4 regions of the Streptomyces sp. NPDC094032 genome follow, and region 1 is predicted to be linked to each of the others. Evidence: riboswitches for the same ligand, from Rfam matches in the RefSeq annotation. Region 1 holds a riboswitch; each other region holds the start of a gene.
The links. A riboswitch is a leader RNA that binds a small molecule or an ion and turns the genes downstream of it on or off. The one in region 1 is predicted to bind cyclic di-AMP.

Region 1 (7,663 bases):
GCATGTTCCGGCGCGCGGACGCGCCCGCGCTCGGACCCGACGACCACGCCTGCCAGACCGACGGCATGATCGGCCTCGGCTGCGGCGCCCGCTCGTACACCTCGCGGCTGCACTACTCCTTCGACTACGCGGTCGGCACCCGCGAGATCCGCTCGATCATCGACGCGTACACGGAGACGGCCGACTTCTCCCGGGCCGAGGTGGGCCGCCCGACCGACGCCGACGAGGCCCGCCGCCGCCATCTGCTGCAGTCGCTGCTCCAGGCCGAGGGCATGGCGGGCGCCGACTACGCGGACCGCTTCGGCAGCTCGCCCTTCGCGGACTTCCCGGCCGAGCTCGCCCGCTTCGAGGAGCTGGGCTGGCTGGACACGGACGCGCCCGGCGGGCTGCTGCGGCTCTCCCCGGAGGGGCTCGCGCACTCGGACGGGCTCGGCCCCGAGCTGTTCTCCCCGGCGGTGCGGGCCGCGATGGCCGCGTACGAGGCGAAGTAGCGGGGCCCGGGATGGATCTGACCCTGCTCTACCGGGGCCCGCTGGCCTCCTGCGACTACGACTGTCCGTACTGCCCGTTCGCCAAGCGCCGCGACAGCCGCGAGACGCTGACGGCGGACCGGGCCGCCCTGGAGCGCTTCGCCGGCTGGGCGGCGGACCGGCGGGAGGACCGGCTGCGCATCCTCTTCACCCCGTGGGGCGAGGGCCTGGTGCGCTCCTGGTACCGGCGGACCCTGGTCGAGCTCTCCCGGCTGCCGCACGTGGAGCGGGTGGCGATCCAGACCAACCTGAGCTGCCGTACGGAGTGGCTGGCGGAGGCCGACCCGGACACGGTGGCGCTCTGGTGCACGTACCACCCGGGTCAGACCCCGTACGAGCGCTTCCTCGGCAAGTGCCGCGCGCTCGCGGAGCAGGGCATCCGCTTCAGCGTAGGGATCGTCGGCCTGCCGGAGCACCTGGCCGCCGCGCGGCGGCTGCGCGCCGAGCTGCCGGCCGGCGTCTACCTGTGGGTGAACGCGGCGGAGGGCCACACCTACACCGACGGGGAGGCCGAGGACTGGACGGCCCTCGACCCCCTCTTCCCGTACAGCCGGCATCCGCACCGCTCGGCCGGGCTGCCGTGCCGCACCGGCGAGTCGGTCGTCTCGGTGGACGGCGACGGGACGGTGCGGCGCTGCCACTTCGTCAGGGCCGAGCTGGGCAACCTCTACGACGGCTCGTACCGGACCGCGCTGCGCCCGCGCCCCTGCCCGCTCGCCGTCTGCGACTGCCACATCGGCTACGTCCATCTGGAGACGCTGCCGCTGTACGACGTGTTCGCCGGCGGCGTCCTGGAGCGGATACCGGCCGGCCGCCCGGAGCCGCCGCCTACAGGGGCATGAGGTCGGGGCGCTTGGCCTCGACGTGGTCCCCCGAGCTCTCGCCGCGCAGGCGGCGCCCGATCCACGGGACCAGGTACTCCTTCGCCCAGTGGATGTCGTCCTTGCGGACCTCCAGGGTGCCGCGCGGCGGCCGCGGCGGCCACGCCTGGTCCGGGTCGGCCGGCACCGGCATGCCGAGGACCTGGGCGGCGCGCAGCGCGACCCGGGTGTGCCCCTCGGCCGACAGGTGGAGCCGGTCGTCGTCCCAGGCGCGCCGGTCCTGGACGGACTTCAGCGACCACAGGTCGAGCACCGGGCAGTCGTAGCGGTCGGCGATGGACCGGACATGGGCGGTGTACGTGGCGATCTTCCCGCGCAGGTGCTTCAGGACGGGCACGTCACGTGTGTCGAAGCCGGTCGTCACCATGACGGTGCCCACGGCGGAGGTCAGGTCGGCGACGGCGCGCTCGAAGCGCTCGGCGACGTCGTCGGGGTCGGTGCCGGGGCGGATGATGTCGTTGCCGCCGGCGCAGAAGGTCACCAGGTCGGGGGCGAGTTCCTTCGCCCTCGGGACCTGCTCGGCGACGATCTGGTCCAGAAGGCGCCCCCGCACCGCCAGGTTGGCGTAGCGGAAGGCGTCGTTCTCCGGCAGCTGGTCGGCGAGCAGCACCGCGAAGCGGTCCGCCCATCCGACGTACGTCCCGTCGGGGCCGGGGTCTCCGACGCCCTCCGTGAAGCTGTCACCGATCGCCGCGTACGACCCGAATGCGTTCTTGTCTCTTGTTCTCGAATCGTCTGCCACGGGAGCTCATCTTTCCCTTACGGATGTGACCTACGCGACCGTAAGGAGGGGTTGACGGCGGGTGACATATGCCACCGATAAAGATTCCGCCAAGCCGGAATACGCCGGAGGCCCGGCACATGGGTGCCGGGCCTCCGGGGTGAATCCGTGCAATTCCGGGGTCAGACGCTGACGCCGTGCTGGCGCAGGGCGGCCAGCGGGTCGATGTCGGAGCCGTACTCCGGCCCGGTGCGGATCTCGAAGTGCAGGTGCGGGCCGGTGACGTTGCCGGTCGCGCCGGAGAGGCCGATCTGCTGGCCGCCGGTGACGGTCTGACCGGCGGAGACGGAGATCGAGGACAGGTGGGCGTACTGCGAGAAGGTGCCGTCGGCGTGCTGGATGACGACCTGGTTGCCGTACGCGCCGCCGTCGCCGGCGGAGTAGACGGTGCCCGGGCCGACCGCGCGGACGGTGGTGCCGGTGGAGGCGATGAAGTCGACGCCGGTGTGGTAGCCGGAGGACCACATCGAGCCGGAGGCGCGGTACGGGGTGGAGACGCCGCCGCCGGCGATGGGGGTGACCCAGCCGGTGGAGGAGGTCTGGCCGGCCGAGGAGGACGCCGAGGACGACGACGAGGAGGAAGCGGCCGAGGAGGACGACGACGAGGAAGACGAAGAGGAGGACGCCGAGGCGCGCTCGCTGCCGCGCGAGGCGCGGGTGTCGTCACCGGTGCTCTGCGCGGGGGCGGCGGCCTTCGGCGTGTGCGCCGTGGCGGTGCCCTTGGCGCCGAGGGTGAGCTTCATGCCGGGGAGGATCAGCGAGGGGTCCTCGCCGACGACCTGGCGGTTGTCGCGGTAGAGCTTCTGCCAGCCGCCGGTGAGCCTGTGCTCACTGGCGATCTTGGACAGGTAGTCGCCACGGACGACGGTGTACGCCTTCGGGGCGGCGGCGGGAGCGGCGGCCGGGGCCTGGGCGGGGGTCGCGGCGGCGACGGTGACGGCCTGCGGGGCCTTCGCGACCGGGGCGGCCTGCTCGGCGGCGTGCGCGCCGGTCGCGCCGATGAGCGGCAGGGCGACGACGGCGCCACCGGTGCCTGCGGCGACGAATCCGCGGGTGATCGGGTTGGCCTTGGGACGGCGGTGCTTACCCTTCGCGGGCATGGCGGATTCCTCTCCGTCGCCTGCGAGGTGAGCTGTCGGGTTCGGACTGGAGATGTCCGGCCGCGTGGTCGCGCGGCTTCACCCCGAGCCGTCCTTCTTCGAGGGATCGGCGTAGTACCTGGGTCCCCCGCTCCTGCCTTGTACGGGTGGTGTGCGGATTCCGGTCGGCGGCAGGATTAGGCGGTCCGTCCGGATTGAGCGCGACGCTATGCGAGGCGGGTGGGCACGAACAAGCCACCGTTTTCACGACAGCGGTGCGGGCGCGATTTCCGGCCGGAATTCCGGTCACCCTCCGTGGATGACGGTCCCTCGATTTCCCTTTCCGGAAGGGAATTTGGAAAAGACGATCAGCCACGGTCCGTCACGTCTATGACGCTGCTCACGCCCCGAATCCCATCTCCCCCGGTATCAGGGCGCGTTACCCCTAAGGGTTTAATTCGGACAGATCGCCCATTCCAGCCCGAGGGGGTGCGGTCGGGGCCTCTCACCTGGATGATTGCCCCAGGAACCCATTTCGAGACCAGGAGCATCCGTGACGCAGACGACGACCGAGCCCGAGCTGACCGGCGTACGCAACTTCCGCGACCTCGGCGGGCTGCCGACGGTGGACGGCCGGAGCGTGCGCGCCGGACGCCTCTTCCGCAGCGGTCACCTGGCGCACGCCACGCAGGAGGACGCGACGTTTCTCGCCACCCTCGACCTGCACACCGTCTTCGACTTCCGCAACGAGGCCGACCGGCGCATGGAGGGGGCGGACGTCGAGCTGCCCGGCGTGCGGAACGTGAACATACCGCTCAACGACCCGGCCGACGGCAAGGAGTTCTGGAAGCTGGTGCAGGGCGGCGACCTGACGCAGCTGCGCGAGATCCTGGGCGACGGCAAGGCCGCGGCCCGGATGTCCGACTCGTACCGGAAGATGATCGTGGAGCGGACCGCCGAGCACAGCCGCGTCCTGCACGCCATGGCCGAGGAGAGCGTCCCGGCCCTGATGCACTGTGCGGCCGGCAAGGACCGCGCCGGTCTGTCGATCGCGATCACGCTGCTCGCCGTCGGCGTCGAGCGCGAGGCGATCGAGGAGGACTACGTGAAGTCCAACGAGCCGCACCGCCGCTACAAGGTGCGGCGCGACTCCAGCGCGGCGGACGCCCTGTCGCCCGAGGTGATGGAGCTGCTGAGCCCGCTCTTCGACGCGCGGGTGGAGTATCTGCGGGCCGCCTTCGACACCATCGAGGAGACCTGGGGCTCGGTCGACGCCTATCTGACGGAGGGGCTGCGGCTCACCCCGGAGACCCGGGACCGGCTGCGCGAGCGCCTGCTCGTCGAGGCGTAGGAACGGCGAGGGCCGCGGGGCAGTGTGCCCCGCGGCCCTTTCGCATGGTCGACCGGGCGCCTACTGACCGCCGCCCATCTCGAACAGCAGGTAGAGGAAGCCGGCGAAGAGGTGGCCGGCGATCAGGTACGCGAAGAGCCGGAGCACCAGCCCCTTGGGGAACTTGCCGTTGCCGCGCTCCTCGCCGGTGTCCGGTACGGAGCTCCCAGACGTGTCAGACATGTCGATCCTTTCCACGGTCGTGAGACTCGAAGGGTCAGCGCCGGTGCGGGGTGCCGTCACCGAGACACAGCTCGGCCACGGGACTCTGCATCAGGGTGTGGACGAAGAGCAGCTCGGCCCCGGTACGGGTGGCGGCGCCGATCCGGTGCGGGGTGAGCGAGTCGAAGTGCGCGCTGTCCCCGGGATCGAGGACGTGCACCGCGTCGCCGAGGGCGAGCCGCACCCGGCCCTCCAGGACGTGGATCCACTCCTCGCCCGGGTGGACCCGCACGATGTCGGCGCGGGTGGCGTAGGGCACGTGCACGCGCAGGCACTGGAGGGCGCGCCCGGCGCCGCCGGCCTGGCGGTAGATCCAGCCGTCGGCCTCGACCGGCTCGGAGCGGCCGGCCCGGACGACCGGGTCGCGCTCGGGCGGGGTCTCGCCCAGCAGCTCGGAGACCGTCGTACCGTAGATACGGGACAACGCGAGCAGCATCGGGAGCGAGGGCTGCCGGTTGCCCGTCTCAAGCCGGGACAGATGGGCCGGGGAGAGACCGGCCCGCTGGGCGGCGGCCTCCAGGGTGAGCCCCCGGCGGCGGCGCAGGGCCCGCAGCTGCGGGGCGACGTCCGGCAGGATGTCGGTGGCGCTGGGGGCGGCAGGGTCCGGGGAGGATTCCCCGGGGACGTGGTCCATGCGTCCATTCCGCCAGGATCGTGCCTCTGAGGCAAATTTATTGCCCCAGAGGCAAAAGACCGCGGGAGCGGCCCGGGGCCGCCCCGGTCAGCGCTGCGCGACCGCCTGCTTGACCAGGGTCTTCCCGAAGTCCCACATCAGCCCGCCGCCGCCGTGGGCGTCGTCCATCACCGCCGTGAAGGCGGTCACGAAGCGGTCCACGTCCGCCTCGTCGATGACCAGCGGCGGGATCAGCTTGATCACTTCCAGATGGTCGCCCGACACCTGGGTGAGGATCCGGTGCCGCTGGAGCAGCGGCACCACGACCATCTGGGCGAAGAGGCCCTTGCGGGCCGCCTGGAGCATGGTCCAGCGGCTGCGCAGGCCCAGCGAGGACGGCCGGCCGAACTCGATGCCGATCATCAGCCCGCGGCCCCGGATCTCCTTCAGCAGCTCGTAGCGCGGTACGAGCTCCCTCAGCCGGGAGGCGAGCAGGTCGCCGATCCGCCGTACGTGGGCGACGGTGCCCTCGGTCTCCATGACCGAGAGCACCGCGAGCCCGGCGGCCATGGCCTGCGCGTTCGCGCCGAAGCTGGCCGAGTGGACCAGGACCCGGTCCATGGACGAGTAGACCTTCTTGAAGATCCAGTCCTTGCCCAGGGTCGCGCCCACCGGCACATAGCCGCCGGAGAGCGCCTTGGCGACGCAGACCAGGTCGGGCTCGACGCCCTCCTCGTGCTGGTACGCGTAGAAGTCGCCGGTCCGGCCGAGGCCGGTCTGCACCTCGTCGGCGATCAGCAGCGCGCCGTGCCGGTGCAGCAGCTCCTGGGCGGCGCGCAGGAAGCCCGGCGGGGGCTCGTGGACGCCCTTGCCCTGGATCGGCTCCACGACGAAGGCGGCCACGTCCCCCTTGCGCAGCTCCCGCTCCAGGGCGTCGAGGTCGCCGAGGCCGATCGCCGTGTCCGGCAGCAGCGGGCCGAAGCCGTCGCGGAAGCCGTCCTCGCCGTTGACCGAGAGCGAGCCGGTGGTCAGCCCGTGGAAGGCGTGGGAGCAGTAGAGGACCCTCGGCCGCCCGGTGGCGCACCGGGCGAACTTGAGGGCGGTCTCCACGGCCTCGGTGCCGCTGTTGCCGAAGAAGACCCGGTCGAGGTGGGGGCTGTGGGCGAGCAGCCGCTCGGCGAGCAGTCCGGGCAGCGGCTGGCAGTCGAAGCGGGTGAGATCGGCGAGCTGCGCGTCGAGGACGTCGTGCAGCGCCTTGCGGACGACGGGGTGGTGCCGCCCCAGGCCCATGACGCCGAAGCCGGCGAGCATGTCCAGATAGTCCGCGCCGTCCGCGTCCCAGAAGTGGGCGCCCTCCGCCCGCTCGTACACCTTGTCGAAGCCGATGGTGTGGAGCATGCGCGGGAGCTGGTGGTTGAGGTACCGGGCGTGCAGCTCGTACCGCTCGCCCCCGCGCTCGGCGAGCAGCGCCCGCAGATCGAACCCGCCCGTCATGACCGGCTCACCCCTTGCCCCCGTGGACGGTCTCCCGGACCGCGCGCAGGGACTCCTTGAGCGAGCCCATGGTGGCGAGGACGGCGGTGGGCTCGTAGCCGCAGTGCGCCATGCAGTTGGCGCAGCGGGGGTCCTTCCCGCGGCCGTACGCGTCCCAGTCGGTCTCCTCGATGAGCTCGCGGTACGTGGGGACGTAGCCGTCGCTCATCAGATAGCAGGGGCGCTGCCACCCGAAGAGCGAGTAGTTCGGGATCGCCCACGCGGTGCAGGGGAAATCGGCCTTGCCCTCCAGGAAGTCGAGGAAGAGCGGCGAGTGGTTGAGCCGCCAGCGGCGCCGGTTCCCGCCCGCGAAGGCCTTCTTGAAGAGTTCCCTGGTCTGCTCGACGCCCAGGAAGTGCTCCTGGTCCGGGGCCTTCTCGTAGGCGTACGCGGGCGAGATCATCATCTCGTCGACCTGGAGGTCGTCGTTGAGGTAGTTCAGCACCTCGATGATCGTCTGGGGCGTGTCGGTGTTGAAGAAGGTCGAGTTGGTGGTGACCCGGAAGCCGCGCCGCTTGGCCTCCTTGATCGCCGCCACCGCCTCGTCGAACACGCCCTCCTTGGCGACGGATTCGTCGTGCCGCTCGCGCAGTCCGTCGATGTGGACGGCGAAGGCGAAGTACGGGGAGGGCGT
Region 2 (7,663 bases), on a different contig from region 1:
CGTCCGTGTAGAGGGCGAGGACGCTGCCGGGGGCCAGGTCGACCTCCGTCGTCTCGAACGGCAGCCCGCCGACCCCCAGCGGGGGCCCGGGGTCCACCGGCAGGTACGCCACCCCGCCCCCGGGGTCGGCCACCACGGGCGGCGGATGACCGGCGGAGGCCACCGAGCAGCGCCGCGAGACCGGGTCGTAGATCGCGTACGCGCAGGTCGCCCCGGTCGTCGGGGAGGCGTGCCGGTCCCGCCACCCGTCGGCGTCGGGGTCGTCGGGGTCGCTCTCGTGCTCCTCGCCCTCCTCGGGTTCGGCCGGCAACTGGGAGACCAGGTCGTCCAGATGGGCGAGCAGCTCGTCGGGTTCGAGGTCGAGGTCCGCGAGGGTGCGCACCGCCATCCGCAGCCGGCCCATGGTGGCGGTCGCGGCCAGGCCGTGTCCGACGACGTCCCCCACGACCAGGGCGACCCGCGCGGAGGACAGCGGGATCACGTCGAACCAGTCCCCGCCGACCCCGCTCGCGGTCCCGGCCGGGAGATAGACGGCCGAGGTGCTCGCCCCGGGCGTCTCGCTCTGCGTCGGCGGCAGCATGCTCCGCTGGAGGCCCACGGCCGCCCGGTGCTCCCGCGTGAACCGCCGCGCGTTGTCCAGCGCGAGGGCGGCCCGGCCGGCGATCTCGCGCAGCAGGTCCCGGTCGGGCGCCTGGTAGGGCCCCAGGTCGGCGTCCCGGCCGACGGACACCCGGCCGAGCACCATCCCGCGGGCGTGGAGCGGGACCGTCATCGTCATCGGGTGACCGCCGACGGCCCGGCCGCCGGGCGCCGGTCCGACGGCGTCCGGGGCGTCCCCGCCGGAGGGGACGGCGACGAGGACGGTCTCCGGGGCGGGCTGGGGGGCCGCGCCGCCGCCGGCCTCCGGACGCCCCCCGCCGTCCCCGGCCGGCTCCGCCGACCGTCCCGCCACGGCGGTCCGGCGCAGCAGCAGGCGGCCCTCCCGGTCCGGCACCGGCTCCTCGCCGTGCACCACCCCGTCGGCGAGCTCCACGACCGCCAGATCGCCCAGTCCGGGCACGAGCGCGGCCGCCAGCTCGCGCCCCGTGTCCGTGACCGACAGGGAGCGGCCGACGGACGCGGTGGCGTGGTGCAGCAGGGCGAGGCGCTCGGCCGAACGCCGCAGCTCGGTCATGTCGGTGAACAGCGCGGTCAGCCCCAGGACCTGCCCCTCGGGGGACTGGAGACGGAACGCCGACACCGAGAGGGTCACCCCGCCGAGCGGATCGTCGAGCGTGCGCAGCACCTGCTCCACCCCGAGCAGCGGCTTGCCGGTGCGCAGCACCTCCCGCAGCCCTCCCTCGATCGCGTCCGCGTCCCCGGGCCACAGGAAGTCGCCCAGGCGCCGCCCCCGGAGGTCGTGCGGCACCCCCGTGTACGGCAGCAGGTGCGTGTTGGTCCGCAGGAGCCGCAGCCCCGGGTCGAACACGGCGAGCCCCACCCGGTCCTGGTGGAACAGCTCCCGGATGAAGGCCCGGTCCTGGTGCCTGCGGACGGCCCGCGCCGCCGGGGTGGCAAGGACCAGGTACCCGGCGGGTCCGCCGTTCCCGGCGAGGTCGAACGCCTGGAAGACCACGGGCAGTTCGGCGCCCCGGCCGGTACGCAGCACCGCGTCGCCGTGCCGGACGCCCCGCGCGTACGCCGCCACCAGCGGCGGCCAGGCCGAGGGGTCCGCGAGGAGCGCGCGCGCCGAATGGCCGACGACATCGGCGGCGGACCGGCTCAGCAGGGTCCGGGCCTCCGGCGTCCAGCCCTCGATCCGGCCCCGGCCGTCGAGCAGCGCGGCGGCGCAGTCCTCCGTGAAGGGCGGCAGGCCGTCGTCCTGCGGGAGCGCGTCGCTCACGGTGCCCCCTCTCCGTACGGCTGCCGGGCGCGGGCGATCAGCAGCGCCACGTCGTCGTGGTCGTCGGGCCCGCGCAGCGAGCCGAGCAGCAGGTCGCAGATCTGCTCCAGGGGGAGCGGGGCGCGGTCCAGCAGGTCGGTGAGGGCTTCGAGGCGTACGTCGATGTCCTGGTCACGGGTCTCGACCAGGCCGTCCGTGTACAGCACCAGGTCGTCGCCCACCCCGAACGGGATCTCCTGGGTCTCGAAGGGCACGCCGCCGACGCCCAGGGGCGCGCCCGCGGTCAGCTCCAGCAGGCGGGGGGCCCGGCCGGCGGCGACATGGACGGGCGGCGGGTGGCCGGCGTTCGCGACCCGGCAGCTCGCGCTGTACGGGTCGTAGACGGCGCACACACAGGTGGCCATCGCGTCGTCCAGATCGGCGGCGGTGCGGTCCAGGTGCTCCAGGACCACGCCCGGCGCGAGCCCGAGCCCGGCGAGGGTGCGGGCGGCGGTGCGGAACTGCCCCATGGTCGCCGCCGCGTTGATGCCGCTGCCCATCACGTCGCCCACCACCAGGGCGGTCTTGCCGTCGGGCAGCGGGATCGCGTCGAACCAGTCGCCGCCGACCTCGACCGACTCCGAGGCGGGCTGGTAGCGGTAGGCGACGTCGAGGCCGTGGAGCCGCGGCGGCCCGTGCGGCAGCAGGTGGCGCTGGAGGGCCAGGGCGGCCTGGCTCTGGTGCCGGTACCAGCGGGCGTTGTCGATGGCGACCGCGGCGCGGGCCGCGAGCTCCCCGGCCAGCAGGACGTCGTCCTCGTCGAACGGCACGGAGTTGCGCGCCCGCTTCAGGTCGAGCACGCCCAGGACCACGCCGCGGGCCCGCAGCGGGACGGCGAGGTACGAGTGGATGCCCGCCCGCCGCAGCAGCGCGGCGGTGGCCTCGCCGCTGGCGATCCGGGGCAGGTCGCCGTCGGTGACGTGCCGCACGAGGACCGGGCGCCCGGTGCGGGCGCACTGGGTGACCAGCCGCTCGGCGCCGTAGCGGGCGGGCTCGCCGACCGGGTCGGCGGCCTCCCGCGCCGGCGTGGTGTACGCGGCCTTCACGGCGAGCGCGCGGAACACGGCGGGACCCGAGGTCCGCGCCGGCCCGGCGAGCGGCCCGGTCAGGATGGACTCCAGGACGTCGACGGCGGCGATGTCGGCGAACTCGGGCACCACCAGGTCCGCCAGCTCGTGGGCGGTGAGATCCAGGTCGAGCGTGGTCCCCACCCGCTCCGAGGCCGCCGCGATCACCGCGAGCCGGCGGCGGGCCCGGGCCGCCGTCCTGGCCGCCTGGTGCTGTTCGGTGATGTCCCTGACCGCGATGGCGACCCCCATGATCCGCCGCTCGGGTGTCCGCAGCCGGTAGAGCGAGACCGACCACACCCGCTCCGCGCCGTCGGGCCCGGTCACTCCGCGCACGCTCCGGGACAGCACGGGCTCGCCCGTCTCCAGGACCTCGCCCAGCGCCGTCTCCAGGGCCTCCGCGTCCGGGGACGCCATCGTCTCCTGGAGCGTGCGCCCCAGGTGCGCGGCGGCGGCCAGGCCGTCGATCCGTTCCAGGGCCGGGTTGACCAGCACGAAGCGGAGGCCGTGGTCCAGGACGGCCAGGCCGATGGGGGAGTGGGTGACCAGCAGCGAGGACAGCGACAGGTGCTCCTCCACGCGCCGGTCCGTGGCCCGGTCGGAGGCGAGCCCCAGCGCGTAGGGGCGCCCCCGCTCGTCCTGGAGCCGGGTGTTGCGGAACTCCGCCAGGAGCGTGTGGCCGTCCTTGTGCCGTACCGGGAAGACCCCGGCCCAGGGCCCGGCGCCCGACACCACGCGCGCGAAGAGCGACCGCACCAGGTCCTGGTGGCGCTCCTCCACCAGCAGCGCGACGGCGGGGCGGCCGAGGGCCTCGGCCGTCGGGTAGCCGAAGAGCTCCTCCGCCTGCGGGCTCCACAGGGCGATCCGACCGCGCTCGTCCAGGACGACGGCGGCCACCCCGAGGACGTCGAGGAGACCGCCCGGCTCCAAGGTGAGATCGCCGTCCGCCGGGTCCTGTCCGGCAGGGAAGGCCGCCGCGCTCATCCAGACCGTGTCCCTCCTCCACCCCGCAGCCCCTCCATCATCCCGCCCCGGAAGCGGACCGCCAGTCGTCGCGAACCCCCGATTTCTCAAACCTTTCCTAAATCGCATGGATCCGGACATATCAGATTAAGTGACCGGCGGTGATCTGAGTCACGGCCCGGCATGTCCCCAAGATGCTGTCGCGGAGTCATGCGCGCGCCCCCGGAAACCAGTTGGCGAGTTGGATCACGGCACCGCGATCGCCCTATTTCCGGCTGCTAAAAGATCTGCTTGCTTTTGCGAATTGGACCCTTGTTCTCGCCGTTCGGATTCGCCTACGGTCACCCGTCATCCGGACGGAACGCCGAATCCTGCCGCCGCCCGGGCACCGCACTCACCCACCCACACGTACGGCAGGAGCGGGGGACCCAGGTTCTCCGCCGCCCCGGTCACCGGGGCGGCTCGGGGTGAAGCCGCGCGCCGCGCGGCCGGGCAGCTCCTGCCCGAACCCGACAGCTCACCTCGCAGGCGAAGGAGAGGAACTCGCCATGCGTGGAAACGGGAAGCACCGCCGCACCAAGAGCGCCCCGCTCGCTCGCGGACTGGCCGTCGTCGGCATCACCGGCAGCGCCGCACTCGCCCTGCCGCTCCTCGGAGCCACCGGCGCCGCCGCTGAGACCCCGCAGGCCGTACGCGCGGTCCATTCCGTCGCAATCGAAAAGGCGGCGGTGCCGGCGGCCAAGGCGGGCGGTCCCGTGCGCTACTCCGTGGTCGCCGGTGACTCGCTCTCGAAGATCGCCCGCGAGCACCACGTGAGCGGCGGCTGGCAGAAGGTCTACCGCGACAACCGTGCCGCCGTGGGCGCCGACCCCGGCCTCATCCGCCCCGGCCTGCGCCTCGCCATCGACGCCCGGAACGCCGCCGCGAGCGGCGGCGCGAGCGGCGCCGCCGCGGCCCGCCCGGCGGTCGCGCCCCAGGCGTCCGCCCCGTCGGCGGCCGTGGTCCAGGCCGCGGCGCAGGCTGCCCCCGCGGTCTCCTCGGCGGTCTCGGCCGTCTCGTACACGAACGACCTGGACGGCTGGATCCGCGAGTCCCTCTCCATCATGGCCAAGAACGGCATCCCGGGCACCTACGAGGGCATCCACCGCAACATCATGCGCGAGTCCTCGGGCAACCCGCTGGCCATCAACAACTGGGACTCCAACGCCCTGGCCGGCACCCCCTCCAAGGGCCTCCTCCAGGTGATCGAGCCGACCTTCCAGGCCTACCACGTCGCCGGCACGGCCTACGACCTCTACGACCCGGTCGCCAACATCACGGCCGCCTGCAACTACGCCGCCGACCGCTACGGCTCGATCGACAACGTCAACAGCGCCTACTGAGGCTCCGGGGATTTCATGGACAGGTGTCCAGCTATGATGGACACCTGTCCATAAAACCCGAGGAGCGGTTGAGTCGATGGATACGCTCGCGAACGTGCTGGTCGGCCTGGTGGCGGCGCTGCACGCGTACTTCCTGGTCCTGGAGATGTTCCTGTGGGAGAAGGCTCCGGGGCGCAAGCTCTCGGGCTTCGACCCGGCCATGGCCCGGGCCACCGCCCCGCTCGCCGCGAACCAGGGCCTCTACAACGGCTTCCTGGCGGCCGGCCTCGTCTGGGGCCTGATCGCCGGGGACCCGACCGGCTTCCGGGCGCAGATCTTCTTCCTCGCCTGCGTCGTCGTCGCCGGGGTGTACGGCGGCCTCACCGCCAACCGGCGCATCCTGGTCGCGCAGGCGCTCCCCGGCGCGCTCGCGCTCGGCGCCGTCCTGCTGGCCGGATGAACCCCGCACCGGCGGACCCCAGGGCCGAGCGGACCAGGTCCAGGCTGCGGCAGGCGCTGCTGGAGGAGTGCGCGGACAGCCCGCTCGCGCAGGTGAGCGTCGCCGCGCTGGTCCGGCGGGCGGGGGTCGGCCGCGCCACCTTCTACCTCCACTACGCCGACCTGGAGGCGCTCGCGACCGACGCCTGTGCCGGAATCGTCCGCGAGGCCGTCGACGCCCTGCACGCCTGGCGCGGTGTCCCCGACCCGGCCGCCGCGCCCGCCGCGCTGAGCGACTTCTTCCACCGGCTGCCCCCGCACGCCGGGCTCTACAGGGAACTGCTGCGCCCCGGCGGCGGCGGCCCGCTCGGGCTCGTGCTCCACCAGGAGCTGCGCCTGCGCAGCCGGACCGAGCGCGCCCTGGCCGGGGCGCCGGAACCCGACCTGATCGCCTCGGCGGTCGCCGCGACCTTCGCGGGGGTGCTCGCCGACTGGCTGCACGGCCTGATCGAGGCCACCCCGGACGAGATCGCGCAGCGGGTCTGGCGCCTGCTGGTCACCCTGCACCGCACCCCGCTGCCCTGAGGTGCGTCCCTATGATGCCGTCACCCGTGGTGGCGGCATCATAGGGACGACACGGCCGGAAGGAGCGCCCGGAGATGACGGGCTGGAACGCACAGGACATCCCCTCCCAGCGGGGACGCGTCGCGGTGGTGACTGGGGCCAACAGCGGCATCGGCTACGTCACCGCCCGCGAGCTGGCCCGCGCCGGGGCGCACGTCGTCCTCGCCTGCCGCAGCCGGACCCGGGGCGAGGCCGCGCTGGCCCGGCTGCGCGCCGAAGTCCCGGACGCGGCGGCCGAGTTCGCCCCGCTCGACCTGGGCGACCTCGCCTCCGTACGGAACTTCGCGGCAGGCCACGCCGAGCGGCACGAGGGCCTCGACCTGCTCGTCAACAACGCGGGTGTGATGGCCCTGCCCGCAGGCCGCACCGCCGACGGCTTCGAGACGCAGTTCGGCGTGAACCACCTCGGCCACTTCGCGCTCACCGGGCTCCTGATGCCCCTGCTGCCGCGCGGTCGGGACGCCCGGATCGTGAGTCTCTCCAGCGGCTTCCACGCCCTGTCCGACCTGGACCACACCGACCTCAACTCCGAGCGCCGCTACCGCCGCTGGATCGCCTACGGCCGCTCCAAGACGGCCAACCTCCTCTTCGTCCACGAACTCTCCCGCCGCCTGGCCACCGCCGGGGCCGGGATCGTCGCGGCCGCCGCCCACCCCGGCTACGCCGCCACCAACCTGCAGACGGAAGGCCCCCGGCAGGCGGGCCGCAAGACCGCCGAGCGCGTGATGGAGCTGGGCAACCGGATCATCGCCCAGCCCGCCGACACCGGTGCCCTGCCCACTCTGTACGCCGCCACCGCCCCCGGCGTACGCCCCGACGCCTTCATCGGCCCGAAGCTGGGCCTGCGCGGCGCGCCCACCCGGTCCTGGCGGGCCCGATGGACGCTCGACGACACCTCGGGCGAACGCCTGTGGGCCGCGTCCGAGGAACTCACGGGCGTCCGTTACGAGTCGCTCACCGGGTGACCCCGGCGGGCCCCCCGCCCGGCCCGTCGCTCAGGCCAGGAACTCCCCGTCCCTGGCCACCACGACCCCGCCGTGCACGACCAGGTCCCGGCGCGGCATGTCCACCACGACCTGGGGCAGGCATTCGCCCCGTACGAGGACGAAGTCGGCCGGCGCGCCGGGCCGGAGGTCGGCGTGCGGCAGGCCCATGACGTCCGCGCCGCCGTTCGCGGCCACGCCGTAGCAGTCGGCCAGCTCCTCGTCGAGGCGCACGTCCGTCACCCAGCCGAGCAGGTGCGCGCGGTGCATCATGTCCGCGTTGCCGAACGGGCTCCAGGAGTCCCG
Region 3 (7,663 bases), on a different contig from region 1:
CGACCGGCTCATCGACGACTTCGTGGAGAAGGGGAGCGCGGACCTCATCCACGAGTTCGCCTTCCCCCTCCCCATCTACGCGATCTGCGACCTGCTGGGCGTGCCCGCCGAGGACCAGGACGACTTCCGGGACTGGGCCGGGATGATGATCCGGCACGGCGGCGGGCCGCGCGGCGGGGTGGCGCGCTCGGTGAAGAAGATGCGCGGCTATCTGCTGGAACTCATCCACAAGAAGCGCGAGGCCCCGGGCGACGACCTGATCTCCGGGCTCATCAAGGCCTCCGACCACGGCGAGCACCTCACCGAGAACGAGGCCGCCGCGATGGCCTTCATCCTTCTCTTCGCGGGCTTCGAGACCACGGTGAACCTGATCGGCAACGGCGTGTACGCGCTGCTGCGCAACCCGGAGCAGCGGGCCAGGCTCCAGGAGTCGATCGCGGCGGGGGAGACCGGGCTGCTTGAGACGGGCGTCGAGGAGCTGCTGCGGTACGACGGGCCGGTGGAGCTCGCGACCTGGCGGTACGCCACCGAGGCGGTGACGATCGGCGGCCAGGAGATCCCGGCCGGCGACCCGGTCCTGGTGGTGCTGGCCGCCGCGGACCGCGACCCCGCGCGGTTCGACGAGCCGGACACCCTGGATCTGGCGCGCCGCGACAACCAGCATCTCGGGTACGGGCACGGCATCCACTACTGCCTGGGGGCCCCGCTGGCGCGCCTTGAGGGACAGACGGCGCTGGCGACGCTCCTGACTCGCCTGCCGGACCTGCGACTTGGGGCCGATCCCGAGGAACTGCGGTGGCGCGGTGGGCTGATCATGCGTGGCCTGCGCACGCTTCCGGTGGAGTTCAGCGCTTCCCACAAAGGTCCAACCAGCTGACGGACCGTCAAGACTGTGATCTTCGCGTGATCTCCGCTGCATCGACTTGTGACTCACGTTCGAATGCCGCTACGTTCACCCGCAGTCTCAGCAGTCACGCGAAAGGCAGTCCGTATGCGCTCCGGGAACGGACGACACCGCAGACCCCGCCAGGCCCCCGCGCTCGTCGTCGCGGCGGGCGTCACCGGCTCGGCCATGGCCCTGCCGCTGCTCGCCACCGGCTCCGCCTCCGCGGCGGACGCCCCGACCTGGGACCGGGTCGCCGAGTGCGAGTCGGGAGGCGCGTGGAGCGCCAACTTCGGCAACGGGCTCTACGGCGGTCTCCAGTTCACCCAGGAGAGCTGGGAGCGCCACGGCGGCCTCGCGTACGCGCCGAGCGCGGACCTCGCCAGCCGGGCGCAGCAGATCGCCATCGCCGACAAGGCGCTCGCCGCGGGTGACACCCAGTGGGCCACCTGCGCGCCGATCGCGGGCCTGAAGAACGACGGCAGGAAGCCCGCCGTCGCGCCCGGCGCCGCCGTCAAGCCCAAGGCGTCCACCGGTCCGGTCGCCGAGTCCAACCGGACCGACGGCACCCCGGCCGGCTCCGGGGCGAGCACGACGACCCCGGCCACCCCCGCGACCCCGTCGGGCGGCGCCACGACCGCGCCCGCGACCCCGGCCACCCCCGGCGGCTCCGCGACGCCCGGCACGCCGACGACGCCGGGTACGCCGGACGCGTCCGGTACGCCGAGCGCTCCCGGTACCCCGGGTACCCCGGGTACCCCCGCTACTCCCGGTACGACGGATCCGGCCACCCCCGGCTCCGGCAAGCACCGTGGTGACGCCGCGCCAGAGCAGCCGGGCAATTCGGACGCCACGCCCGAATCCGGACGTCACGCCGCACCGGCTGACGGGTCGGCGGATGGCGTGACCGGCGGTAACGCGACGGCCGAAGGCACGGTCATCGGGCAGAAGTCGGACAACTCGGGCAAGGCTGGCGAATACACCGTCAAGCCGGGTGACAGTCTGTCGGACATTGCGCAGGAGAACGCGCTGCCCGGCGGCTGGACCGCCCTCTATGACGCCAACAAGAAGACGGTCGGCGTCGACCCGGACCTCATCCTCCCTGGTCAGAGCCTTGAGTTGACGCCTGCGCCCGCCCCGGCGGCGGAGTAGTTCGTAGCTGAATGTCCGTTATGAGTAAGTGAGACATGGGTCTCTCTTGCCGAACTGGCGTGTCACGTCCGCAAAGTTTGCTCGCGTCGCCCCTCACCTGCGTAAACACCCCTCCCCGGGGAGCAAGTAGGGGCGATTTTTCCGGGTTGATGGTCTTTGAACTTCCGCCGGGTCTATGTCTACGGTCGTGACCGCTCGCCACCGCGGGCCCCGTCGACCGGTAACGCCGAATCCTGCCGCCGACCGATGGGAACAGTCGTCGCGTCAGCGCCGAAGGCAGGAGCGGGGGACCCAAGGTAAGTGCCGGCCCCGGCCGTTGAGACAGACGGCCGACGATCGGCTTGGGGTGAAGCCGCGTGCAAGGACACGCGGCCGGGCAACTCACTACGCCCGAACCCGACAGCTCACCTCGTAGGCGTCGGTGAGGAGAATTCCCATGCTGTTTTCCGGCAACAAGGGCAAACACCGTCGTCCCTCCAAGGCCACCCGAGCCATCACGCTCGCCGGTGTCGCCGGTGTCGCCGTCGCCGCCCCGCTGATGACCGCGGGCACCGCCTCGGCCGCCACCGCCTCCGAGTGGGACGCCGTCGCCGCGTGCGAGTCCGGCGGCAACTGGTCCATCAACACCGGCAACGGTTACTACGGCGGCCTGCAGTTCTCGGCCTCCACCTGGGCCGCGTACGGCGGCACCGCCTACGCCCCGACCGCCAACCAGGCGTCGAAGTCCCAGCAGATCGCCATCGCCGAGAAGGTCCTGGCCGGCCAGGGCAAGGGCGCGTGGCCGAGCTGTGGCGTGGGTCTCTCCAGCGCCACCTACAACGGCGGCTCCGCCTCGTCGAGCCCCTCCAGCTCGTCCTCTTCCTCGTCCTCCAGCTCCTCCTCGTCGAAGCGCTCCACCGAGCAGCCGACGACCCGCAGCGAGCAGCGCCAGGCGCCGAAGGCCACGCAGAAGAAGACCGTCTCCAAGAAGACCGTCACCACCCCCACCGGCCAGAAGGTCAAGAAGGGTGACGGCGAGTACAAGGTCGTCGCCGGCGACACCCTCAGCAAGATCGCCCAGGCGCACGGCGTCAAGGGCGGCTGGGCCAAGCTCTTCGAGCTCAACAAGGACGTCGTCACCAACGCCGACCTGATCTACCCGGGCCAGCAGCTCCACCTCAAGTGAGCTTGACGACCCTCCCGCGGTGACCACCCCGGCCCGGAGCGCCCTTCCCCCGTGCGCTCCGGGCCGGGGTTTCCCCGTTCGGGCCCTTACCCATCGGTAGTAAGGGGTCTTTCGTCCTCAGATGCATGCCCTTGGGTCCTTTTTCGTCCCAGGGGGCGGGCGTCCGGCTGGCCGGAGCCCCGGAGCCGGTTAGGCTCTTGTCGCAAGGCGAAACGAGACCTTGCCGCATGCGTCACAACCAGCGTCACATCCCAGAAGGAGATGCTCGTGCCGTCCATCGACGTCGTCGTAGCCCGGGAAATCCTGGACTCCCGAGGCAACCCCACGGTCGAGGTCGAGGTCGGCCTCGACGACGGCAGCACCGGCCGTGCTGCCGTGCCGTCCGGTGCCTCCACCGGTGCGTTCGAGGCCCTTGAGCTCCGCGACGGTGACCCCAACCGTTACCAGGGCAAGGGTGTCGAGAAGGCCGTCCTCGCGGTCATCGAGCAGATCGGCCCGGAGCTCGTCGGCTACGACGCCACCGAGCAGCGCCTGATCGACCAGGCCATGTTCGACCTGGACGCGACCCCGGACAAGTCCTCGCTCGGCGCCAACGCCATCCTCGGTGTCTCCCTCGCCGTCGCGCACGCCGCCTCCGAGGCGTCCGACCTGCCGCTCTTCCGCTACCTCGGCGGCCCGAACGCGCACCTGCTGCCCGTTCCGATGATGAACATCCTGAACGGCGGCTCGCACGCCGACTCCAACGTGGACATCCAGGAGTTCATGATCGCGCCGATCGGCGCGGAGTCCTTCTCCGAGGCGCTGCGCTGGGGCACCGAGGTCTACCACACCCTCAAGTCCGTCCTGAAGACCAAGGGCCTGTCCACCGGCCTCGGTGACGAGGGCGGCTTCGCCCCGAACCTGGACTCCAACCGCGCCGCGCTCGACCTCATCGTCGAGGCCATCAAGCAGGCCGGCTACGTCCCGGGCAAGGACATCGCGCTCGCGCTCGACTGCGCCGCCTCCGAGTTCTACAAGGACGGCAAGTACGAGTTCGAGGGCAAGTCCCGCTCGGCCGCCGAGATGACCGAGTACTACGAGGAGCTCGTCGCCGCGTACCCGCTGGTCTCCATCGAGGACCCGCTGTTCGAGGACGACTGGGCCGGCTGGAAGGTCATCACCGACAAGCTGGGCGCCAAGGTGCAGCTGGTCGGCGACGACCTGTTCGTCACCAACCCCGAGCGCCTCGCCCGCGGCATCGAGGAGGGCTCCGCGAACGCCCTCCTGGTCAAGGTCAACCAGATCGGCTCGCTGACCGAGACCCTGGACGCCGTCGAGCTGGCCCAGCGCAGCGGCTTCAAGTGCATGATGTCGCACCGCTCCGGCGAGACCGAGGACGTCACCATCGCCGACCTGGCCGTCGCCACCAACTGCGGCCAGATCAAGACCGGCGCCCCGGCCCGCTCCGAGCGCGTCGCCAAGTACAACCAGCTGCTGCGCATCGAGGAGATCCTCGACGACGCCGCGGTCTACGCCGGCCGCAGCGCCTTCCCGCGCTTCAAGGGCTGACACCCGCACTGATCCGCACGTCCCCGCACCCGGTCCCGTACCGTGTGCGGGGACGTGCGTGTGAAGAGGGTCGGCAGCAAAAGGGGAGGCGTACGACATGGCCGTGAAGGACCGGGACCGGTTCTCGACCGCGACCCGGATCAGGCTGCTCGGCGAGCAGACCGCCGCCCGTGTCTACCGCTCCCAGACCCGCCGTCAGGCCCGCCGCTCCCGGCTCACCGGCCGCGCGGCCTTCCTCGCCCTCGTCGTCTGCTCGCTCGTGGTGGCGCTCGCCTACCCGATGCGGCAGTACGTCTCCCAGCAGGGCGAGATCGCCGACCAGCAGCGCAAGTCGGCCGAGGCCGCCCAGCGGGTCGAGCAGCTGAAGGACGAGAAGGCCCGCCTCCAGGACCCCGCCTATGTGCGCCGGCTTGCCCGCGAGCACCTGCACTACCTGATGCCCGGCGAGACCGGCTTCACCGTGAACGACCCGGACGCGGAGCACCGGCCCCGCACCGACCAGGGCGCGACGGACCGCCCCTGGTACGACAACCTGTGGGACGGCGTGGACAGCGCCGACCGCCACTGACCAACCCCAGGATCCACCATGGAAACGCCTCCTCCGCAGACCGAACGCACCGAGCCGACCGACGCGGACATCGCGGCGTTCGAGGCACAGCTCGGCCGCCCGCCCCGTGGCCTGCGTGCCATCGCGCACCGCTGCCCGTGCGGCAACCCGGACGTCGTCGAGACCGCGCCCCGGCTCCCCGACGGCACGCCGTTCCCGACCACGTACTACCTGACCTGCCCCCGGGCGGCCTCGGCCATCGGCACCCTGGAGGCCAACGGGGTCATGAAGGAGATGCAGGCCCGGCTCGCCACCGACCCGGAGCTCGCCGCCGCCTACCGGGCCGCGCACGAGGACTACATTGCGCGCCGCGACGCCATCGAGGTCCTGGAGGGCTTCCCGAGCGCCGGCGGCATGCCGGACCGGGTCAAGTGCCTGCACGTCCTCGTCGGGCACTCGCTGGCCGCCGGCCCGGGCGTGAACCCGTTCGGCGACGAGGCCCTCGCGATGCTGCCCGAGTGGTGGGCGAAGGGGCCGTGCGTGTCGCCGTGCGGTGACGAGAAGGGGTCCGCCGAGTGACCCGGGTCGCCGGAATCGACTGCGGCACCAACTCCATCCGCCTCCTCGTCGCCGACGTGCACCCGGAGACGGGCGAGCTGATCGAGCTCGACCGCCGGATGACGATCGTCCGGCTCGGCCAGGGCGTCGACCGGACCGGCCGGCTCGCGCCCGAGGCGCTGGAGCGCACCTTCGCCGCCTGCCGCGCGTACGCGGCCGTCATCGAGGAGTACGGGGTCGGGGCCGACCGGCTGCGCTTCGTCGCCACCTCCGCCTCCCGCGACGCCGAGAACCGCGCCGACTTCGTGAACGGGGTCGTCGGGATCCTGGGCGTCGAGCCCGAGGTCATCACCGGCGACCAGGAGGCCGAGTTCTCCTTCACCGGCGCCACCGGCGAGCTGCACGGCGACGACCGGCGGCTCGTGGTGGACATCGGCGGCGGCTCGACCGAGTTCGTCGTCGGCAACCGGCACGTCGAGGCCGCCCGCTCGGTCGACATCGGCTGCGTACGCCTGACCGAACGGCATGTGCGGCACGACCCGCCGGCCGCCGAGGAGATCGCCGCGATCCGCGCCGACGTGCGGGCCGCGCTCGACCTGGCCGCCGAGGCCGTGCCGATCGGCGAGGCCGAGACGCTGGTGGGCCTGGCCGGCTCGGTGACCACGGTCGCCGCCATCGCGCTCGGGCTCCAGGAGTACGACTCCACGAAGATCCACCACGCCCGGATCTCCCGTGGCCAGGTCGACGAGGTGGTGGCCCGGCTGCTCTCCTCCACCCACGACGAGCGGGCCGCGATCCCGGTGATCCACCCCGGCCGGGTCGACGTGATCATCGCGGGTGCGCTGGTCCTCGCCGAGATCATGGAGCGTGTCGGCGCCGCCGAGGTGGTCGTCAGCGAGCACGACATCCTCGATGGGATCGCGCTATCCGTCGCATAGCGGGTGCCTATGAGGCCTGACAGGGCCCCCTGGAGGACGTCCCGTCGGAAAAGTTCGTGAAGTTCTTCACAAGAGAAAGGGCCCTGATGGCGCCCGAGGAGGGCCTTTGGTCCCTTCGAGGGGGTTCTCAGGGCCCTTTCGTAGGTCCGGGGGCCACTTCGCTCGATGTTTCCTTCGTGTGAACGCACCCCATGGTTCTGCGTTGCGTAAGGCTCTCCGGGCCAGTTCACAGGGGGTGAACAACGTCCACGGGCACCCCCTGGTTCCTTTGCAGGACCATGACCTGGGTCACGTGGGCGGCGGAGTGTAGCAGAGGACCCCGACAACCTTGTGAAGGGGCGCACGAGCAACCCCCCAGGCAGGGGTGGATACTCGGATGCATGAGCACCACGGAGCGTCCCAGGATCCTCGTAGTAGGCGGCGGGTACGTAGGCCTGTACGCAGCTCGGCGCATCCTCAAGAAGATGCGCTACGCGGAGGCGACCGTCACGGTCGTCGACCCGCGGTCGTACATGACCTACCAGCCCTTCCTCCCCGAAGCCGCCGCCGGCAGCATCTCGCCGCGCCACGTCGTCGTCCCGCTGCGACGCGTCGTGCGCGGAGCCGAGGTGCTCACCGGCCGGGTCACCACCATCGACCAGGACCGCAAGGTCGCCACGATCTCGCCGCTCGTCGGCGAGGCGTACGAGCTGCCGTTCGACTACCTGGTCATCGCGATGGGCGCCGTCTCCCGTACCTTCCCGATCCCCGGCCTCGCCGAGCAGGGCATCGGCATGAAGGGCATCGAGGAGGCCATCGGCCTGCGCAACCACGTCCTCGAGCAGCTCGACAAGGCCGACTCGACGACCGACGAGGAGGTCCGCCGCAAGGCG
Region 4 (7,663 bases), on a different contig from region 1:
GTATCGCGGCGGTCTTCCCCGACGGGCCGCAGCGCTACTTCGACACCGTCTTCAACGACGACTTCTGCGAGGTGCACGGGCTGCTCGACGGTCCCGTACGGGAGGACCCCGCCGGGTACGCGGAGGGCGAGCCGGTCCGCGGCTGGACCCGCCGGGTGCTGGAGCGGGCGGAGCGGGTCCGTTGAGCACGACGACCGCTCCCTCCCCGGGAGGGATCTGGAAGCAGAGCCGCACCTTCGACCCGGCGGTGCGGCTGCTCTTCCTGAACCAGCTCACCATCAACCTCGGCTTCTACATGCTGATGCCGTACCTGGCCGCCCATCTGGCCGACGGCCTCGGCATGGCGGCCTGGGCGGTCGGGCTGGTCCTCGGCGCGCGGAACCTGTCCCAGCAGGGCATGTTCCTGGTCGGCGGCGCGCTCGCCGACCGGCTCGGCTACAAGCCGCTGATCGTCGCCGGGTGCGCGCTGCGGACGGTCGGCTTCGGGGCGCTCGCCTTCGCGCAGTCGCTGCCGATGCTGATCGCGGCCTCGCTGGCGACCGGTCTGGCGGGGGCGCTGTTCAACCCCGCGGTGCGGGCCTATCTCGCGGTGGAGGCGGGGGAGCGGCGCGTGGAGGCGTTCGCGCTGTTCAACACGTACTACCAGGCGGGCATCCTGCTCGGTCCGCTCGTCGGGGTGGCCCTGACAGGGGTGTCGTTCCAGCTGACGTGCGTGGTGGCGGCGGTGCTGTTCGCCGGGCTCACCCTCGTACAGCTGCGGCATCTGCCCGTGCGGAAGGAGGCGCCCGTAGGGGAGGGGCGGGAGCGGGGGCAGTTCAGGACGGTGCTCGCCAACCGGGTGTTCTGGCTGTTCTCGCTGGCGATGACCGGGTCGTACGTGCTGTCGTTCCAGGTCTATCTGGCGCTGCCGCTCGCCGCGGACAGCACGGCGGTGACGACGGCGCTGTTCGTGGTGTCGGCGCTGGTGGCGCTCGTCGGGCAGCTGCGGATCACCGCCTGGTGCAAGCGGCGGCTGAGCCGGGAGCGGTGTCTGGTGCTGGGGCTGGCGCTGATGGGCGTGGCGTTCCTGCCGCCGGCGCTGCTGGGCGGCGGGCGTTCGCTGCCGGGGCTGCTGCTGTGCGCGGCGCTCCTGGCGGCGGCGAACGCGGTGCTCTACCCCTACGAGATGGACACCGTGGTCGCGCTCGCCGACGGCCGCTGGGTCGCCACCCACTACGGGCTCTACAACACCGTCTGCGGGATCGGCATCACCCTGGGGAACCTGGGGACGGGCGCCCTGCTCGACCTGACCGGCTGGTCGGCGGTGCCCTGGCTGACGCTGTGCGCGGTGGGGCTCGGCTGCGCGGTGGCCATGGCGGCGCTGGCGCGGGGCGGGCGGCTCGCCGTCCCGTCCGCCGTACGCCAGTCGGCCGCGCGGGAGTCGCCGACGGGCACCGGCTGACCGCACCCTGAGGGAGGGCGCGGGTCCTCGCGTCGTCCTCGGGGCGGTCCCTGGTCCAGCGGGTCCGGGGCCGGTCGGGCCCAGGTCCAGGCGGGCCCAGGTCCAGGCGGGAGAGCAGAGGTGGCGCGAGCAGCGGGGCGGCACGGGCCCGGTGGCGGGGGAGCGAGCCGGGGTCCGTACGCCTTCGCCCGCCGCTTCATCCGCGCGCTGCCTCCGCTGATCATCGTGGGCGGGGTGTTCTACGACCTGTTCACCCCGCCCGCGTACACGGCGGCGCCGCTGTTCTCCGCGGCGCCGCTGATCGCCGCCCCCTTCTTCTCCACCCTCACCACGCTCCTGACGGGCATCGCCGCGGTCCTCGCCAGCGTCGGGCTGCACCTCTACAACGGGACGAGCGACGACATCCCCTCGCTCACCGAGACGCTGACCGTCCTCACCGTCTCGGCGCTCGCGATGCTGATCAACCGGGTGGTGCGGCGCAGCGGCGAGCGGCTCGCGTCGGTGCGGGTGATCGCGGAGGCGGCGCAGAAGGCGGTCCTTCCGGCGCCCGCCGAGCGGATCGGCGGGCTGCAGATCGCGGCCCGGTACGAGGCGGCGCAGGCCGACGCGTTCATCGGCGGCGATCTGTTCGCGGTACAGGACACCCCCTACGGGGTACGGCTGGTCGTCGGCGACGTGCGGGGCAAGGGGCTCGACGCGGTGGAGGCGGTCGCCGTGGTCATCGGCGCCTTCCGCGAGGCGGCCGAGCTGGAGCCGACGCTGGAGGGGGTGGCGCGGCGTCTCGACCGGGCGCTGGACCGGGAGGGCACCCGGCGGGACGGGCCCGACGCCTTCGAGGGGTTCACGACGGCGGTCCTCGCGGAGATCCCGCGCGGCGACGGGCTCGTACGGGTGGTGAACCGGGGGCATCCCGAGCCGCTGCTGCTGTACGGGGACGGCGGGCTCGACCGGTTGGTGCCGAGCGAGGCCGCGCTGCCGCTGGGGATGGCGGAGCTGGCGGCGTGGCCCGACCGGGCCGACGAGACGCCGTACCCGGCGGGTGCGACGCTGCTGCTCTACACGGACGGTCTCTCGGAGGCGCGGGACGCGCGGGGGGTCTTCTACGATCCGGCGGCGCGGCTCGCGGGGCGGCTCTTCCCCGGTCCCGAGGAGCTGTTGGACGCGCTGGTGGCGGATGTGCGCCGGCACACGGGCGGTGGTTCGACCGACGACATGGCGCTCCTTGCGGTGAGCCGCCCGGCGGCTGGGCAGCAGGAGCGGCGGCGGACGATGCCGGTGGTGCCGCCGGGCGGGGCCTCGCCGGAGGGCGGTGACCGGCCGTAGTCGGGGGGTGTCACTCCGATAACAATTGATACAACGTCAGATTCTGGGTGTGACCGGGATCCCGTCTGACTGGGGGTCAAGTCGGGCCATTCCCTGTCAATTCAGCTAATGATCAAGGGGAACGGCTTGGAATCGGGAGGCCGTGTCTATTAACGTTCGATAACGCAGCGCGGTCGTCCCAGCCGTCGCAAGAGACGGCACCGCGCGCGTGCGCCGAATTCCGCAAGGGAACCGGGGAACCACCACTTGGGGTGAATCGGGCCACGCCGCACCCGTGCGGCACACCCGTAGGAGACCTTCCTGCTCCGAACCCGTCAGCTAACCCGGTAGGCGAGAAGGAAGGAAAGGAGAGCGCCTCCGTGGCCTCCAACACCCCCGCTCCCGAAGCCCCCTTCGACTCTTTCGGCGCCTACGGCGCCGCGGGCACGGGCGGGGAGGAATGGAACCCCACCGAGGACTCGCTGCGGGCCCAGAACCGCTCCGGCGGCCGTCACCGGGTCGTCAAGCAGCGCTCCAACTTCGCCCGCTCCTCCACCGTCCTCGGTGTCGGCGTCATCGCCGCCGTCGGCGCGGGCGGCCTGGCCACCGCGCAGGACAAGCCCCCGGTCGCCATAGCCCTGCCGGACCTCGGCCTGCCCAACGCCTCCGAACTGCCCGGCATCGGCGACCTCATCGGCGGCGACGAGAAGGACTCCGGCGCGAGCACCGAGGTCACGAACAACCCGCAGCCGCTCACCGCCCTCACCTACACCACTCCCCAGGACACCGCCTCCGCCGACGCGCCCGCGGGCAGCGAGCGGCAGGCCGACGCCGGCGAGGCGCTGCGCGCCCGCATCCTCCAGCAGGCCGAGCAGCAGCAGGCCGCCGCCGACACCGCGGAGAAGGAGGCGGCGCAGAAGGCCGCCGCCGAGAAGGCCGCGGCGGAGGCCGCGACCAAGGCCGAGGCGGCGGCCAAGGCGGCAGCGGCGGAGAAGGCCGCGGCCGAGGCGAAGGCGAAGGCCGAGGCGGAGGCGGCCGCCAAGGAGGCGGCGGCGAAGGCCGAGGCCGAGCGCCTGGCCAAGCTGGCCGCGAGCTACGCGCTGCCCACCTCCTCGTACACGATCACCTCCACCTACGGCGAGGCCGGCTCGATGTGGTCCTCCGGCTACCACACCGGCCTGGACTTCGCCGCGCCCACCGGCACCCCGGTCAAGGCCGTCCACAGCGGCACCGTGAAGTCGGCCGGCTGGTCCGGCTCGTACGGCTACCGGATCGTCCTGGAGCTGCCGGACGGCACCGAGGTCTGGTACTGCCACCTGTCCTCGATGACCGTCGGCGCGGGCCAGTCCGTCGGCACCGGCGACACCATCGGCCGGGTCGGCGCCACCGGCAACGTCACCGGCCCCCACCTCCACCTGGAGGTCCACACCCCGTCCGGTGGCGGCATCGACCCGGCCGACTGGCTGCGGTCGAAGGGCCTGACCGTCTGAGGTCCGCCGCTCCTCCCGGAGAATCCGCCGCTCCTCCCGGAGAAGCGGAATAGGCACGGCCGTGCGGAGGGTTGATCACCCCATGACTTCTCTCCGCAAGCTGGGCTCCTCCGACCTGCACGTCTTCCCGCTCGCCCTCGGCGGCAACGTCTTCGGCTGGAGCGCCGACGAGGCGCAGTCCTTCGCCGTCCTCGACGCCTACACCGCCGCGGGCGGCAATTTCGTGGATACCGCCGACACCTACTCCTCGTGGGTCGAGGGCAACGAGGGCGGCGAGTCCGAGACCGTCATCGGCCGCTGGCTCGCCTCCCGCGGCAAGCGCGCCGACGTCCTCGTCGCGACCAAGGTCGGCGCCCACCCCCGCTTCAAGGGGCTGAGCGCGACCACCATCAAGGCCGCCGCCGAGGAGTCGCTGCGCCGCCTGGGCACCGACTACATCGACCTCTACTACACGCACTTCGACGACGAGACCGTGCCGGTCGAGGAGATCGTCACCGCCCTGGACCAGCTGGTCAAGGACGGCAAGGTGCGGGCCGTCGCCGCCTCCAACATCTCCCCGGAGCGGCTGCGCGCCTCGCTCGACTTCGCCGAGGCCGAGGGGCTCGCCCGCTACGTCGCGCTCCAGCCGCACTACAACCTGGTCTCCCGCGAGACCTACGAGGGCGCCCTCCTGGAGACCGCCGAGCAGGCCGGCCTCGGCGCCGTGCCGTACTTCGCGCTCGCCTCCGGCTTCCTCACCGGCAAGTACCGCCCGGGCGCCGCCGTCGCCAGCGTCCGCGCGGGCAGCGCGGCCCAGCACCTGGAGACCGAGCGGGGCCAGAAGGTGCTCGCCGCGCTCGACGCGGTCGCCGAGGCCCACGACGCCGAGGTCGCCACCGTCGCCCTCGCCTGGCTCGCCTCCCGCCCGACCGTCGTCGCCCCGATCGCCTCGGCCCGCACGGTCGAGCAGCTCCCCGCCCTCGTCGCCGTCGCCGAGCTGGAGCTGACGCCGGCGGAGCTGGCGGTGCTGGACGAGGCCTCGGCCGTCTGATCCGCCGCCCGGCCCACCGCCTCCGCTAGCCGCGGTACGGGTTGTAGCCGCCGTAGTCCAGATACTGCGGCGGCGCCCAGACCCGGCCCGTGGCCCGCGCGGCGTAGGTCAGCGCGGGCGAGGCCACCTGCCTGCGCTGCCACAGGTGGTGCAGCAGCTCCTGCTCGCGGGCCGCGAAGTCCGGGGCCGCCTGGCCGCGCCCGGCCCGGTGGCGCAGGAAGGCGAGGGTGGTGGCGAAGGCCTCGTACTCGCCGACCGCCTGCGCGGCCCGCTTCCCGTACGTACGGGCGGCGAAGCCGCGGGCCAGCGCGCGGGCCCGCATCGAGGAGAGCGCGAGCGGCTCGTCGTGCGCGAGCCAGCCCGCCGTCGCGTAGGCCGGGAGCTCGCCGGATATCGTGCGCAGCTCCTTCTGCCGGCTCCATATCGCGAGCCAGGTGAGCAGGGCGAAGACCGGGACCATGAACATCCCGTACACCGCGAGGAACGCCAGCGGGTGGAAGCTGGCCGAACCGTTCCACAGGGCGTGCATGCCCATGGCGAGGAGCAGGCCGGCGAGCGGGAGCAGGACCAGCCGGGTGCGGCGGAACCGGGCGTCTGCCGCCAGGAGGGCGGCGAAGCCGAAGCCGAGCCCGGTGAGCGAGGTGAACAGCGGGTGGGCGAACGGCGACATGATGATCCGGACCAGGAAGGTCCCGAAGGTCATGGAGCCGATCCCGGTGGAGCCGATCTCCTGGTCCTCGCCGAACGCGTTGCCCAGATAGAGGATGTTCTCGGTGAACGCGAAGCCGGTGGCGGTGAATCCGGCGTGGACGAGGCCGTCGACCGGGCCCGTGAAGTCCCTGCGGCGGAAGAGGAAGAGCAGCAGCAGGGCCGCGCCCTTCGCGGTCTCCTCCACGACCGGGGCGACCGCGGTCGCGCCGAGGGTGTCGGCGGAGCCGGGGTCGGCGGTCGCGCTGCTGATCCACTCCACGGCGAAGGAGTTGGCCAGGATCGCCACCAGGGTGGAGGCGAACGCGCCCCAGGCGAGGGCGAACAGCAGGTTCTTCCACGGGGCCGGCTCGACCCGGTCGAGCCAGCGGAACGCGGCCAGCAGCAGCGGCACGGGCAGGACCGCGAGGCCGAGGCCGACGAGGAAGCCCTCGGTGCCGGTCTCCTCCCGCACCAGCGCGAGGATCGCCAGGGCGCACAGCGCGAGCAGGGTGATCAGCGTGATGGCCCGCAGCAGCTTGCTGCGCCAGAAGGCGCGGCGCGGCTTGTACCGCCACTTGGCACGCTCCGGGACCGCGGCGAAGTCCGGCTGGTCGGTCTCCAGGGCGGGCACCGGTGCGGGCGCGGGAATGAACGCCTCGGCAGCGGCGGCAGGAGCAGCGGCAGCGGCGGGCGCGGGCTCGGTGGGAGATCCGACGATCGGGTTCGACGACACGGAACGACCCTAACGAGCGCCACCGACAGCGGCGAGGGAGTTCCCGCAGCCTGTGGAAAACCCGCCCCCGCCGACGGGGCGCGCGAGGTCAGCGCCTGCGGAACAGCAGGTCGTGGACGACGTGCCCCTTGTCGAGGCCCTGCCCCTCGAAGCGGGTCAGCGGCCGGTACCCGGGCCGGGGCGCGTAGCCGCCGTCGGCCTGGGTGTTCTCGAAGTCGGGGTGCGCGCTGAGCACCTCCAGCATCTGCTCCGCGTACGGCTCCCAGTCCGTGGCGCAGTGCAGCACGCCGCCGGGCTTGAGGCGGGGCGCGAGCAGAGTGAGGAAGTCGGGCTGGATCAGGCGCCGCTTGTGGTGCCGCTTCTTCGGCCACGGGTCCGGGAAGTAGACCCGGCAGCCGTCGAGGGACTCGGGCGTGAGCATCTCGCGGAGCAGGATGATCGCGTCGCCGTTGGCGACCCGGACGTTCTCCAGGCCGTTGCGGTCGGCGAGTCCGAGCAGATTGCCCTGGCCGGGGGTGTGGACGTCGACCGCGAGGATGCCGGTGCCGGGGTCGGCCGCGGCCATCTGCGCGGTGGCCTCACCCATGCCGAAGCCGATCTCCAGGACGACCGGCAGCCCGCCGAACATCTCCGTCAGGTCGAGCCGGCGCATGCCGTCGATGTCGAGCCCCCAGTCGGGCCACCGCTTCAGCATGGCCTCGGCCTGCCCCGCGGTGACGCGGCTGCGCCGGGGCTGGAAGCTGCGGATCCGACGCTCGAAGTGCGAGCCCGCCGGGTCGGGCGAGGGCCCCTCACCCGGCGCGAACATCCGGCTCCCGAGCCGCGCGGCGCGCTGCTCGGCCAGGGTGCGGTCGGCGGGGGTGATGTGCGGGTTGTTCTCTGGCTGCTCAGACACAATGCCCCGATTCTACGGCGCGCCGGGTCGGCCCGTTGTGGGCAATCGTCCCGCTGGGGCTGGGGCTGGGGCTGGGGCTGGG

Region 2: linked by a shared signal. The riboswitch ahead of ABTZ54_RS16580 (transglycosylase SLT domain-containing protein) and the one ahead of ABTZ54_RS11990 (peptidoglycan DD-metalloendopeptidase family protein) in region 1 are both predicted to bind cyclic di-AMP.
Region 3: linked by a shared signal. The riboswitch ahead of ABTZ54_RS21125 (transglycosylase family protein) and the one ahead of ABTZ54_RS11990 (peptidoglycan DD-metalloendopeptidase family protein) in region 1 are both predicted to bind cyclic di-AMP.
Region 4: linked by a shared signal. The riboswitch ahead of ABTZ54_RS06185 (M23 family metallopeptidase) and the one ahead of ABTZ54_RS11990 (peptidoglycan DD-metalloendopeptidase family protein) in region 1 are both predicted to bind cyclic di-AMP.

Annotation. Positions count from the first base shown of each region.
Region 1 is NZ_JBEOUE010000006.1:189,934-197,596, reverse strand. It holds gene ABTZ54_RS12005 (STM4012 family radical SAM protein) at 1-491, shown strand, start outside; gene ABTZ54_RS12000 (STM4011 family radical SAM protein) at 503-1,372, shown strand; gene ABTZ54_RS11995 (SGNH/GDSL hydrolase family protein) at 1,359-2,153, opposite strand; gene ABTZ54_RS11990 (peptidoglycan DD-metalloendopeptidase family protein) at 2,315-3,292, opposite strand; cyclic di-AMP (ydaO/yuaA leader) riboswitch at 3,297-3,451, opposite strand; gene ABTZ54_RS11985 (tyrosine-protein phosphatase) at 3,825-4,622, shown strand; gene ABTZ54_RS11980 (DUF6126 family protein) at 4,683-4,844, opposite strand; gene ABTZ54_RS11975 (helix-turn-helix domain-containing protein) at 4,879-5,517, opposite strand; gene ABTZ54_RS11970 (aspartate aminotransferase family protein) at 5,605-6,990, opposite strand; gene hpnH (adenosyl-hopene transferase HpnH) at 6,998-7,663, opposite strand, start outside.
Region 2 is NZ_JBEOUE010000010.1:90,955-98,617, forward strand. It holds gene ABTZ54_RS16570 (SpoIIE family protein phosphatase) at 1-1,882, opposite strand, end outside; gene ABTZ54_RS16575 (SpoIIE family protein phosphatase) at 1,879-3,972, opposite strand; cyclic di-AMP (ydaO/yuaA leader) riboswitch at 4,341-4,495, shown strand; gene ABTZ54_RS16580 (transglycosylase SLT domain-containing protein) at 4,500-5,333, shown strand; gene ABTZ54_RS16585 (DUF1304 domain-containing protein) at 5,410-5,772, shown strand; gene ABTZ54_RS16590 (TetR/AcrR family transcriptional regulator) at 5,769-6,335, shown strand; gene ABTZ54_RS16595 (oxidoreductase) at 6,410-7,339, shown strand; gene ABTZ54_RS16600 (amidohydrolase) at 7,370-7,663, opposite strand, start outside.
Region 3 is NZ_JBEOUE010000014.1:147,356-155,018, forward strand. It holds gene ABTZ54_RS21115 (cytochrome P450 family protein) at 1-877, shown strand, start outside; gene ABTZ54_RS21120 (transglycosylase family protein) at 992-2,035, shown strand; cyclic di-AMP (ydaO/yuaA leader) riboswitch at 2,294-2,468, shown strand; gene ABTZ54_RS21125 (transglycosylase family protein) at 2,472-3,200, shown strand; gene eno (phosphopyruvate hydratase) at 3,462-4,748, shown strand; gene ABTZ54_RS21135 (FtsB family cell division protein) at 4,846-5,316, shown strand; gene ABTZ54_RS21140 (DUF501 domain-containing protein) at 5,335-5,874, shown strand; gene ABTZ54_RS21145 (Ppx/GppA phosphatase family protein) at 5,871-6,791, shown strand; gene ABTZ54_RS21150 (NAD(P)/FAD-dependent oxidoreductase) at 7,172-7,663, shown strand, end outside.
Region 4 is NZ_JBEOUE010000003.1:17,827-25,489, reverse strand. It holds gene ABTZ54_RS06200 (PLP-dependent cysteine synthase family protein) at 1-185, shown strand, start outside; gene ABTZ54_RS06195 (MFS transporter) at 182-1,441, shown strand; gene ABTZ54_RS06190 (PP2C family protein-serine/threonine phosphatase) at 1,562-2,764, shown strand; cyclic di-AMP (ydaO/yuaA leader) riboswitch at 2,966-3,111, shown strand; gene ABTZ54_RS06185 (M23 family metallopeptidase) at 3,124-4,233, shown strand; gene ABTZ54_RS06180 (aldo/keto reductase) at 4,316-5,263, shown strand; gene ABTZ54_RS06175 (PrsW family intramembrane metalloprotease) at 5,289-6,602, opposite strand; gene trmB (tRNA (guanosine(46)-N7)-methyltransferase TrmB) at 6,775-7,494, opposite strand.